DNA from 2 places in the Denitratisoma sp. agr-D3 genome. Region 2 is predicted to be linked to the other one. Evidence: riboswitches for the same ligand, from Rfam matches in the RefSeq annotation. Region 2 holds a riboswitch; the other holds the start of a gene.

Region 1 (4,410 bases), 100 kb from region 2:
GCTTGAAGGCCAGCAGGTCGTCCCGGGGGCTGCGGGCCTGGGGATGCCATTCAGGATAGGCGGCGACTTCAATATGGAAATGATCCCCGGTTTCGGCGCGGATGAATTCCACCAGTTCGTTGGCGTAGCGCAATTCGCCGGGATCGCCGGTGCCGGAAGGCAGGTCGCCGCGCAGGGCGACGATGCGGCGAATGCCGCGATCCTGGTAGCGCCGGAGAATGGCGCGAATGCTGTCCTTGCTGGAACCGACGCAGGAGAGATGGGGCGCGGCGTCATAGCCACCGGCAACGCCGGCGTCCTGGGTGTCGAACACGGCCTCGAAGGTGCGCTCCTGGGTGGAGCCGCCGGCGCCGTAGGTCACGGAGAAGAAGGTGGGCTTGAGGACCGCCAGCTTGTCGCGGGTGATGCGCAGCTTGTCCATGCCCTCCGCCGTCTGGGGCGGGAAGAACTCGATGGACAGTTCGAAATCGTGGCTCATGGATTTTCCTTTTCGGCGACAGGGCCGTGGATCCGCAAGGGAGTGTGTTCGGGCAGCAATTGGGACGGCTTGGCGACGGGCTCGTCCCGGCCGTGCAGTTGCGCAGTGACCTGTCCCGCATCGATCAGGGCCTGGGCAGCGCTACGGGAGGCGGCCAGACCGAGCTTCACCAGCAAGACATCGGCCCGGACCTGATGGCCGTGGGCATGGGGCGGCGTCAGCGCCGGTCCTGGCTTCTTTTCATGGGGTGCCGTTTTCCCTTTCGGTTTTCGGGCATGAAAAGAATTCATGGACACGGCGCGTTCCGCCCGCGAGCTGCTTAGTAGCGGTAGTGGTCGGCCTTGTAGGGGCCTTCCACGGGCACGCCGATGTAGTCGGCTTGCTGCTGGGTCAGGGTGGTGAGCTGCACGTTGAGGGTCTTCAATTGCAGACGGGCCACCTTCTCATCCAGGTGCTTGGGCAGGGTGTACACGCCCACGGGGTAGTCGGCGGTCTTGGTGAACAGCTCGATCTGGGCGATGGTCTGGTTGGCGAAGCTGGAAGACATCACGTAGCTGGGGTGGCCGGTGGCGCAGCCCAGGTTCACCAGACGGCCCTTGGCCAGCAGGATGATGCGCTTGCCGTCGGGGAAGATCACGTGATCCACCTGGGGCTTGATCTCTTCCCACTGGTACTTTTCCAGGGAGGCGACGTCGATTTCGTTGTCGAAGTGGCCGATGTTGCAGACGATGGCGTTGTTCTTCATCTTCACCATGTGGTCATGGGTGATGACATGGAAGTTGCCGGTGGTGGTGACGAAGATGTCGGCCTTGTCGGCGGCGTATTCCATAGTGACGACGCGATAGCCTTCCATGGCGGCTTGCAGGGCGCAGATGGGGTCGATTTCCGTCACCCACACTTGGGCGGACAGGGCGCGCAGGGCCTGGGCGGAGCCTTTGCCCACGTCACCGTAGCCGCAGACCACGGCGATCTTGCCGGCCACCATCACATCGGTGGCGCGCTTGATGCCGTCCACCAGGGATTCACGGCAGCCGTAGAGATTGTCGAACTTGGACTTGGTGACAGAATCGTTCACGTTGATGGCGGGGAACTTGAGATCACCGCGTTGATGCATTTGGTACAGACGATGCACACCGGTGGTGGTTTCCTCGGTCACGCCCTTGATCTGGGCCAGACGCACGGAGTACCAGGTGGGGTCCGTGGCCAGCTTGGCCTTGATGGCGGCGAAGAGGATGGTTTCTTCTTCGGAACCGGGCTTGGCCAGCACGGAAATGTCCTTCTCGGCCTTGGCGCCCAGGTGCAGCAGCAGGGTGGCGTCGCCGCCGTCGTCGAGGATCATGTTGGAGTAACCGCCGTCGGCCCATTCGAAGATGCGGTGGGTGTAGTCCCAGTACTCGGTGAGGGTTTCGCCCTTGACGGCGAACACGGGAATCTTGGCGGCGGCGATGGCGGCAGCAGCGTGATCCTGGGTAGAGAAGATGTTGCAGGAGGCCCAACGCACTTCGGCACCCAGGGCAGTCAGGGTTTCGATCAGCACGGCGGTCTGGATGGTCATGTGCAGGGAGCCGGTGATGCGGGCGCCCTTGAGGGGTTGGGTCTTGGCGAATTCTTCGCGGATGGCCATCAGACCGGGCATTTCGGTCTCGGCGATCTTGATTTCCTTGCGGCCCCAGTCGGCCAGGCCGATGTCGGCGATAACGTAGTCTTGGAAGTTGCTCATGGTGGGCTCCTTGGTCGGTGACGGGAAGGAAACCTGAGCATCGCTTGATTGGCGCGGCTCACCTTGCCCCGGCACGGGTTAGGTGAGCGCCGTTTGAAAATCCGAGCCTAGGGGATGAGGTGAAAACAGCCCTTGCAGCGCTCCTCGGAATGGGCGGCATTATAGCGGGGCCGCCCCGGTTCACGAAGCGCTGAATTCCTCCCAGGCCCGGGTGGCCTCGGCGGCGTACATCAGGGAGGGGCCGCCGCCCATGTAAACCGCCACGGCCAGGGTTTCGTCGAGTTGGGCCTTGCTTGCCCCCAGCTTGATCAGGGTTTTGACGTGGAAGCCGATGCAGCCGTCGCAGCGGGCGGCGACGCCGATGGCCAGGGCGATCAATTCTTTGTCGAGAGCGGACAGGACGCCGGGCGCCATGGCGGCCTTGGCCATGGCGGAGAAGCCGGCCATGGTCTCCGGTTGGGCGGCGCGGAAGATAGCCAGCCCCTTGTTGAGGTCGGTGGTGATTTGTTGGAAGGATTTGCTGGACATTGCGGACTCCGTATTTCAGATATATCTAATATACGGAGGCAAAAGAAAGGAGGCCAGGGGTACTGGCCTCCTTTGTGACTTTGGTTACCGGGGCGACGAAGCGGTCTGTGCGCTGCGCTTACAGGCTGGCATCCGCACGGAGTGCGGCTGCCTTTTCGGTATTTATTTTGAGTCGGACCGATTGGTCCTCCTCGAAGTACGGACGCCCCGCCGCTATTGCGGCTGCCTTTTCGCTACGCTCAAAGGCCAGCGTCGGCACGAAGCGCCGCCGCTTTGTCCGTACTTTCCCAGCTGAAGTCGGCGTCTTCTCGGCCGAAGTGGCCGTAGGCGGCGGTCTTTTGATAGACCGGACGCAGCAGATCCAGCATTTGCACGATACCCTTGGGGCGCAGGTCGAAGTGGCGCTTCACCAGTTCGGCGATCTTCTCGTCGCTGATCTTGCCGGTGCCCTGGGTGGTGACCCAGACGGAGGTGGGTTGGGCCACGCCGATGGCGTAGGAAATCTGCACCAGGCACTTGCTGGCCAGGCCAGCGGCAACGATGTTCTTCGCCACGTAACGACCGGCGTAGGCGGCGGAGCGGTCCACCTTGGAGGGATCCTTGCCGGAGAAGGCGCCGCCGCCGTGGGGGGCGGCACCGCCGTAGGTGTCCACGATGATCTTGCGCCCGGTCAGGCCGCAGTCGCCTTGGGGACCGCCGATGACAAAACGGCCGGTGGGGTTCACGAAGTACTTGATGTCGCCCTTGATCAGTTCCTTGGGCAGCACGGGCTTGATGATTTCCTCGATCACGGCCTCGCGGATGGCTTCCAGGCTGATGTCGGGGGAGTGTTGGGTGGACAGCACGATGGCGTCGATGGCGTCGGCCTTGCCGTCCTTGTACTTGACGGTGACCTGGGACTTGGCGTCGGGGCGCAGCCAGGGCAGGATGCCGTTCTTGCGCAGATGGGACTGACGCTCCACCAGACGGTGGGACAGGTAGATGGGCAGCGGCATCAGGCTGGGGGTTTCGTCGCAGGCGTAACCGAACATCAGGCCCTGGTCGCCGGCGCCCTGGTTCAGGTAGTCGTCGGAGGCGCGATCCACGCCTTGGGCGATGTCGGGGGACTGCTTGTCGTAGGCCACCAGCACGGCGCAACCCTTGTAGTCGATGCCGTATTCGGTGTTGTCGTAGCCGATGCCCTTGATGGTGTCGCGGGCCACCTGGATGTAGTCCACGTTGGCGTGGGTGGTGATCTCGCCAGCGAGGACAACGAGGCCGGTGTTGCACAGAGTTTCGGCGGCGACCCGGGCGTACTTGTCCTGGGTCAGGATGGCGTCGAGGATCGCGTCGGAAATCTGGTCGGCCACCTTGTCAGGGTGGCCTTCGGAGACGGACTCGGAAGTGAAGAAGTATTCGGACATTTGAACTGCTCCTGAGAAATTCCCCTTGCTCGGTCGTTCGACCGGCCCCGGGGAGACAGAGCAGTCGACGCTTTAGCGAGATTTGTTTTTCAGTCCAACGGTCCTGCGAACAGGAATTTTGGACCTTCTCCGCCTCGCAAGTTGTCATGGTTAACTCGGCGGAACACGGCAATGCTAGCAGCGTTTGCGACACTAATAAACCCCGTAAGCCAAGGGATATCCCGATCGAGGCGATGGCGAAGGGCGGTTTTATTCCCTTTTCCCCGCTGCGTAGATGGCGG
Region 2 (4,410 bases):
CCAGGTAGGCCTGCGCGGCGACTACCAGCGCTACAAGGTGAACTCGGACACCGCCGCCAACAGCGGCAGCGCCGGCGCCCACCTGTGGAGCCCCAAGCTGGCCCTGGTCTTCGGCCCCTGGCGCAACACCGAGTTCTATTACAACCACGGCCTCGGCTTCCACAGCAACGATGCCCGGGGCGCCCTGACCCGGGTCAATCCCGATCCCCGCAGCACCGACTTCGGCGCTGCCGTCTCGCCTGTGACCCCCCTGGTGCGTAGCCGTGGCCAGGAACTCGGCCTGCGCAGCGCGCCCCTGCCGGGCCTGCAACTGACCGCCTCCCTCTGGCGCCTCGACATCGCCTCCGAACTGCTGTTCACCGGCGATGCCGGCACCACCGAGCCGAGTCGCCCCAGCCGGCGCCAGGGCACCGAGCTGTCCGCCTACTGGCGCGCCAGCGAGGCCCTGACGGTGGATGCCGACCTGGCCCTGTCCCGGGCCCGTTACAGCCAGGACGATGCCGCCGGCAACTACATCCCCGGCGCCGTGGAAAAGGTGTTCTCACTCGGCGCCAGCTGGGCCGATGGCGGCCCCTGGTCCGCCGGCCTGCGCCTGCGCTATTTCGGTCCTCGTCCCCTAATCGAGGACAACTCGGTGCGCTCGGCGTCCACCATCCTCGCCAACGCCCAACTCGCTTATGCCCTGAGCAAGGACGTTAAGCTGGGGATGACGGTGCTCAACCTGTTCGACCGCAAGGCCAGCGACATCGACTACTACTATGAGTCCCGGTTGCGTAGCGAAGGGGCGGCGGTGAACGACGTACACACCCATCCGGCGGAACCGCGCACGGTACGCCTGTCCTTGCGGGTCAGCTACTGACCGCCCCGAACCGGGTGTCGCCGCCTTGAGACAGCGGCAGCGCCCGGCGGAACTGGGGCACAATGGCAGCCCGGATTTTCCACCACCGTTCCGCCGCCATGAGTTTCGACCCCGGTGCCGTGCACCTGCGCGTGCAACTGACTGCCGCCCCCTGTCGCATCGCCGCCGTGGCAGTGGCCTGCCGCCGGCCCGCCGCTGCCCAGGTGTTGCAGGGCAAGCCGCCGGCCCTGGTCCAGCACCTGGCCTCTCTGCTGTTCGCCGTCTGCGGCAAGGCCCAGGGCTTGGCCGCCCACATGGCGCTGCGCGCTGCGGAAGGCGAGCAACTACCGCCCCGACAGGACCGGGAGGTCGCCCGGGAAGCGGCTCGCGAACACCTATGGCATCTGCTCGGCCATGAACAGCGGGACCTGCTGGCCCAGGGCGGACGCTGCCTGGCGGGCTCGGCATGGGAGGCCGATCTGGCCGCCTTTCTCCATCCCCTGCTGGGCATTGCCGGCGACACCTGGCTGGCCTTCGACACGACCGCGCAACTGGACGCCTGGTGCGACAGCCAGGACACGATACTGGCCCGCCGCCTACGCGCCCGGCTCCAGGAACCGGCAGCGGCGGACGTGGCCCTGCTGCCGCCGATGGATGCCGCGACCAGCCTGACCCGTTGGCCCCGGCTCGATGCCGCCTTTTGCGCCCAGCCCCAATGGCAGGGACAGGCGGCGGAAACCGGCGCCGTGGCCCGGCAGCGGGACGCCGCCCTGGTCAAGTCCCTGGCCGACAGTCCCTGGCGACAGCGGGAAGCCGCGCGCCTGCGGGAACTGCTGTTGCTGACCGCGCCGGACAACACGGTGGCAACCGCCGTCCTGCCCGGCCACGCCAGCGCCGTTCCGGTGGCGCCCCGACGCGGACGCGCCCTGGTGGAAACCGCCCGCGGCCTGCTGATGCACGAAGTGGCCGTGACCGACGGAACGGTGACGGACTACCAACTGGCGGCCCCCACCGAATGGAACTTCCACCCGGCCGGCCCGCTGCCCGCCTGGCTGGCCGGCTGGGCTGGGGACGACCGCGCCGCCTTGCGCCAAGCGGTGGCCGCCGCCGTGGCTGCCCTCGATCCCTGCGTGGAGTGGTCGCTGGACATCGTCGACGCCGAGGGCCCGGCCTGACACCGCCGGCGGGCCGGGCTATAATCGCCGCTCTTTCCGAGGAGCGCTGCGAGGCTGACCTTGATCACCCCAGGCTCGGAAACTGATTTCAACGGCGCTCACCAACCCAGATTGATCGGGACTTCGGTGAGCCGCGCAAGCGTCGCCGCCCCGGTCATGGAGACGAACCGTGACTGCCCAGCTTCCCCCCTTCAACACTGCCACCGTACAGCCTGATCGCAGCGCCGAAATCCGCGCCCTGCTGGCCCAACGCATCCTGATTCTGGACGGCGCCATGGGCACCATGATCCAGCAGCACAAGCTGGGGGAGGCCGACTATCGCGGTGATCGTTTCAAGGATGCGGCCAAGGACTTGAAGGGCAACAACGACCTGCTGGTGCTGACCCGGCCCGACGTGGTGGGGGGCATCCACCGGGAGTATCTGGAAGCCGGCGCCGACATCATCGAGACCTGTACCTTCAACGCTACCCGCGTCTCGCAAGCCGAGTACGGTCTTGAGGAAGTGGCCTACGAACTCAACGTGGCCGGTGCCCGGCTGGTGCGGCAACTGTGCGACGAATACACGGCCAAGAACCCCGCCAAGCCCCGCTTCTGCGCCGGGGTGATCGGCCCCACGTCGCGCACCCTGTCCATCTCGCCAGACGTGAACGACCCGGGTTTCCGCAACATTAGCTTTGATGCCCTGGTGGACGACTACTACGCCGCTGCCCAGGGCCTGATGGAAGGGGGCGCCGACTTCCTGCTGATCGAAACGGTGTTCGACACTTTGAACGCCAAGGCCGCCGTGTTCGCCGTGCAAAAGCTCTTTGCCGACTCGGGCTGCACGCTGCCCATCATGATTTCCGGCACCATCACCGATGCTTCCGGCCGCACTTTGTCGGGCCAGACAGCTACGGCCTTCTGGAACTCTCTCTCCCACGCCCAGCCCATCAGCTTCGGCCTTAACTGCGCCCTGGGGGCCAAGGAGCTGCGCCAGTACGTGGAAGAGCTATCCAACTGCTGCGACACCCATATCTCCGCCCACCCCAACGCCGGGCTGCCCAATCCCCTGGCCCCCACGGGCTATGACGAAACCCCGGAACAATTGGCGGGGGAAATCGTGGAGTGGGCCAAGAGCGGCCTGCTCAACATCGTCGGCGGTTGCTGCGGCACCTCCCCGGCCCACATCGCCGCCATTGCCCAAGGGGTGGCGAACGTTAAACCGCGTGCCGTGCCGGTCATCGAAAAGAAACTGCGCCTGTCGGGCCTGGAGCCCTTCCACGTGGGCGCCGACAGCCTGTTCGTGAACGTGGGCGAACGCACCAACGTCACCGGCTCCAAGGCTTTCGCCCGCATGATTCTGGAAGGTCGTTTCGACGACGCCCTGGCCGTGGCCCGCAATCAAGTGGAGAACGGCGCCCAGGTCATCGACATCAACATGGACGAAGCCATGCTGGATTCCGTGGCCGCCATGGAGCGCTTTTGCAAGCTGGTGGCGTCCGAGCCGGAAATCAGCAAGGTGCCCATCATGCTGGACTCCTCCAAGTGGGAGGTGATCGAGACCGGCCTCAAGTGCATTCAGGGCAAGGGCATCGTCAATTCCATCTCCATGAAGGAAGGCGAGGCCAAGTTCCTCGAACAGGCCCGCCTCGCCCGCCGTTACGGCGCGGCGGTGATCGTCATGGCCTTTGACGAACAGGGTCAGGCCGACACCTACACCCGCAAAACCGAGATTTGCCAACGCGCCTATGAACTGCTGACGCAGGATGGCTTCCCGCCGGAAGACATCATCTTCGACGCCAACATCTTTGCCATTGCCACCGGCATTCCCGAGCACGACAACTACGCGGTGGACTTCATCGAGGCGGTGCGCTGGATTCATACGAACCTGCCCCACGCCAAGACCAGCGGCGGCGTTTCCAATGTCAGCTTCTCCTTCCGCGGCAACGACCCGGTGCGGGAGGCAATTCACACCGTCTTCCTCTACCACGCCATCCAGGCCGGGCTCACCATGGGCATCGTCAACGCCGGTCAGTTGGGCGTCTACGACGACCTGGAACCCGTGCTGCGGGAGAAGGTGGAAGACGTGGTGCTCAACCGCAAAGAAGGCGCCGGTGACGCCCTGGTGGAATTCGCCCAGACCGTGAAGGGTCAAGCCAAGGAGCAGACGGTGGATCTGGCTTGGCGTCAGTGGCCCGTGGACAAGCGCCTGGAACACGCCATGGTCAAGGGCATTACCGAGTTCGTGGTGGCCGATACCGAGGAATGCCGCGCCGCCCTGGCCGCCGCGGGCAAGCCGCCCCTGTCCGTGATCGAAGGCCCGCTCATGGCGGGCATGAACGTGGTGGGCGACCTCTTCGGTGCGGGCAAGATGTTCCTGCCCCAGGTGGTGAAATCCGCCCGGGTGATGAAACAGGC

Evidence for each region. A riboswitch is a leader RNA that binds a small molecule or an ion and turns the genes downstream of it on or off. The one in region 2 is predicted to bind S-adenosylhomocysteine.
Region 1: linked by a shared signal. The riboswitch ahead of ahcY (adenosylhomocysteinase) and the one ahead of metH (methionine synthase) in region 2 are both predicted to bind S-adenosylhomocysteine.

What each region holds. Positions count from the first base shown of each region.
Region 1 covers NZ_BAAGIA010000001.1:131,646-136,055, forward strand. The annotation lists gene metF (methylenetetrahydrofolate reductase [NAD(P)H]) at 1-478, opposite strand, end outside; gene ACYQ2U_RS00615 (S4 domain-containing protein) at 475-768, opposite strand; gene ahcY (adenosylhomocysteinase) at 798-2,198, opposite strand; S-adenosyl-L-homocysteine riboswitch at 2,276-2,350, opposite strand; gene ACYQ2U_RS00625 (carboxymuconolactone decarboxylase family protein) at 2,379-2,726, opposite strand; gene metK (methionine adenosyltransferase) at 2,966-4,129, opposite strand.
Region 2 covers NZ_BAAGIA010000001.1:28,653-33,062, reverse strand. The annotation lists gene ACYQ2U_RS00150 (TonB-dependent receptor) at 1-859, shown strand, start outside; gene ACYQ2U_RS00145 (nickel-dependent hydrogenase large subunit) at 922-2,013, shown strand; S-adenosyl-L-homocysteine riboswitch at 2,046-2,120, shown strand; gene metH (methionine synthase) at 2,183-4,410, shown strand, end outside.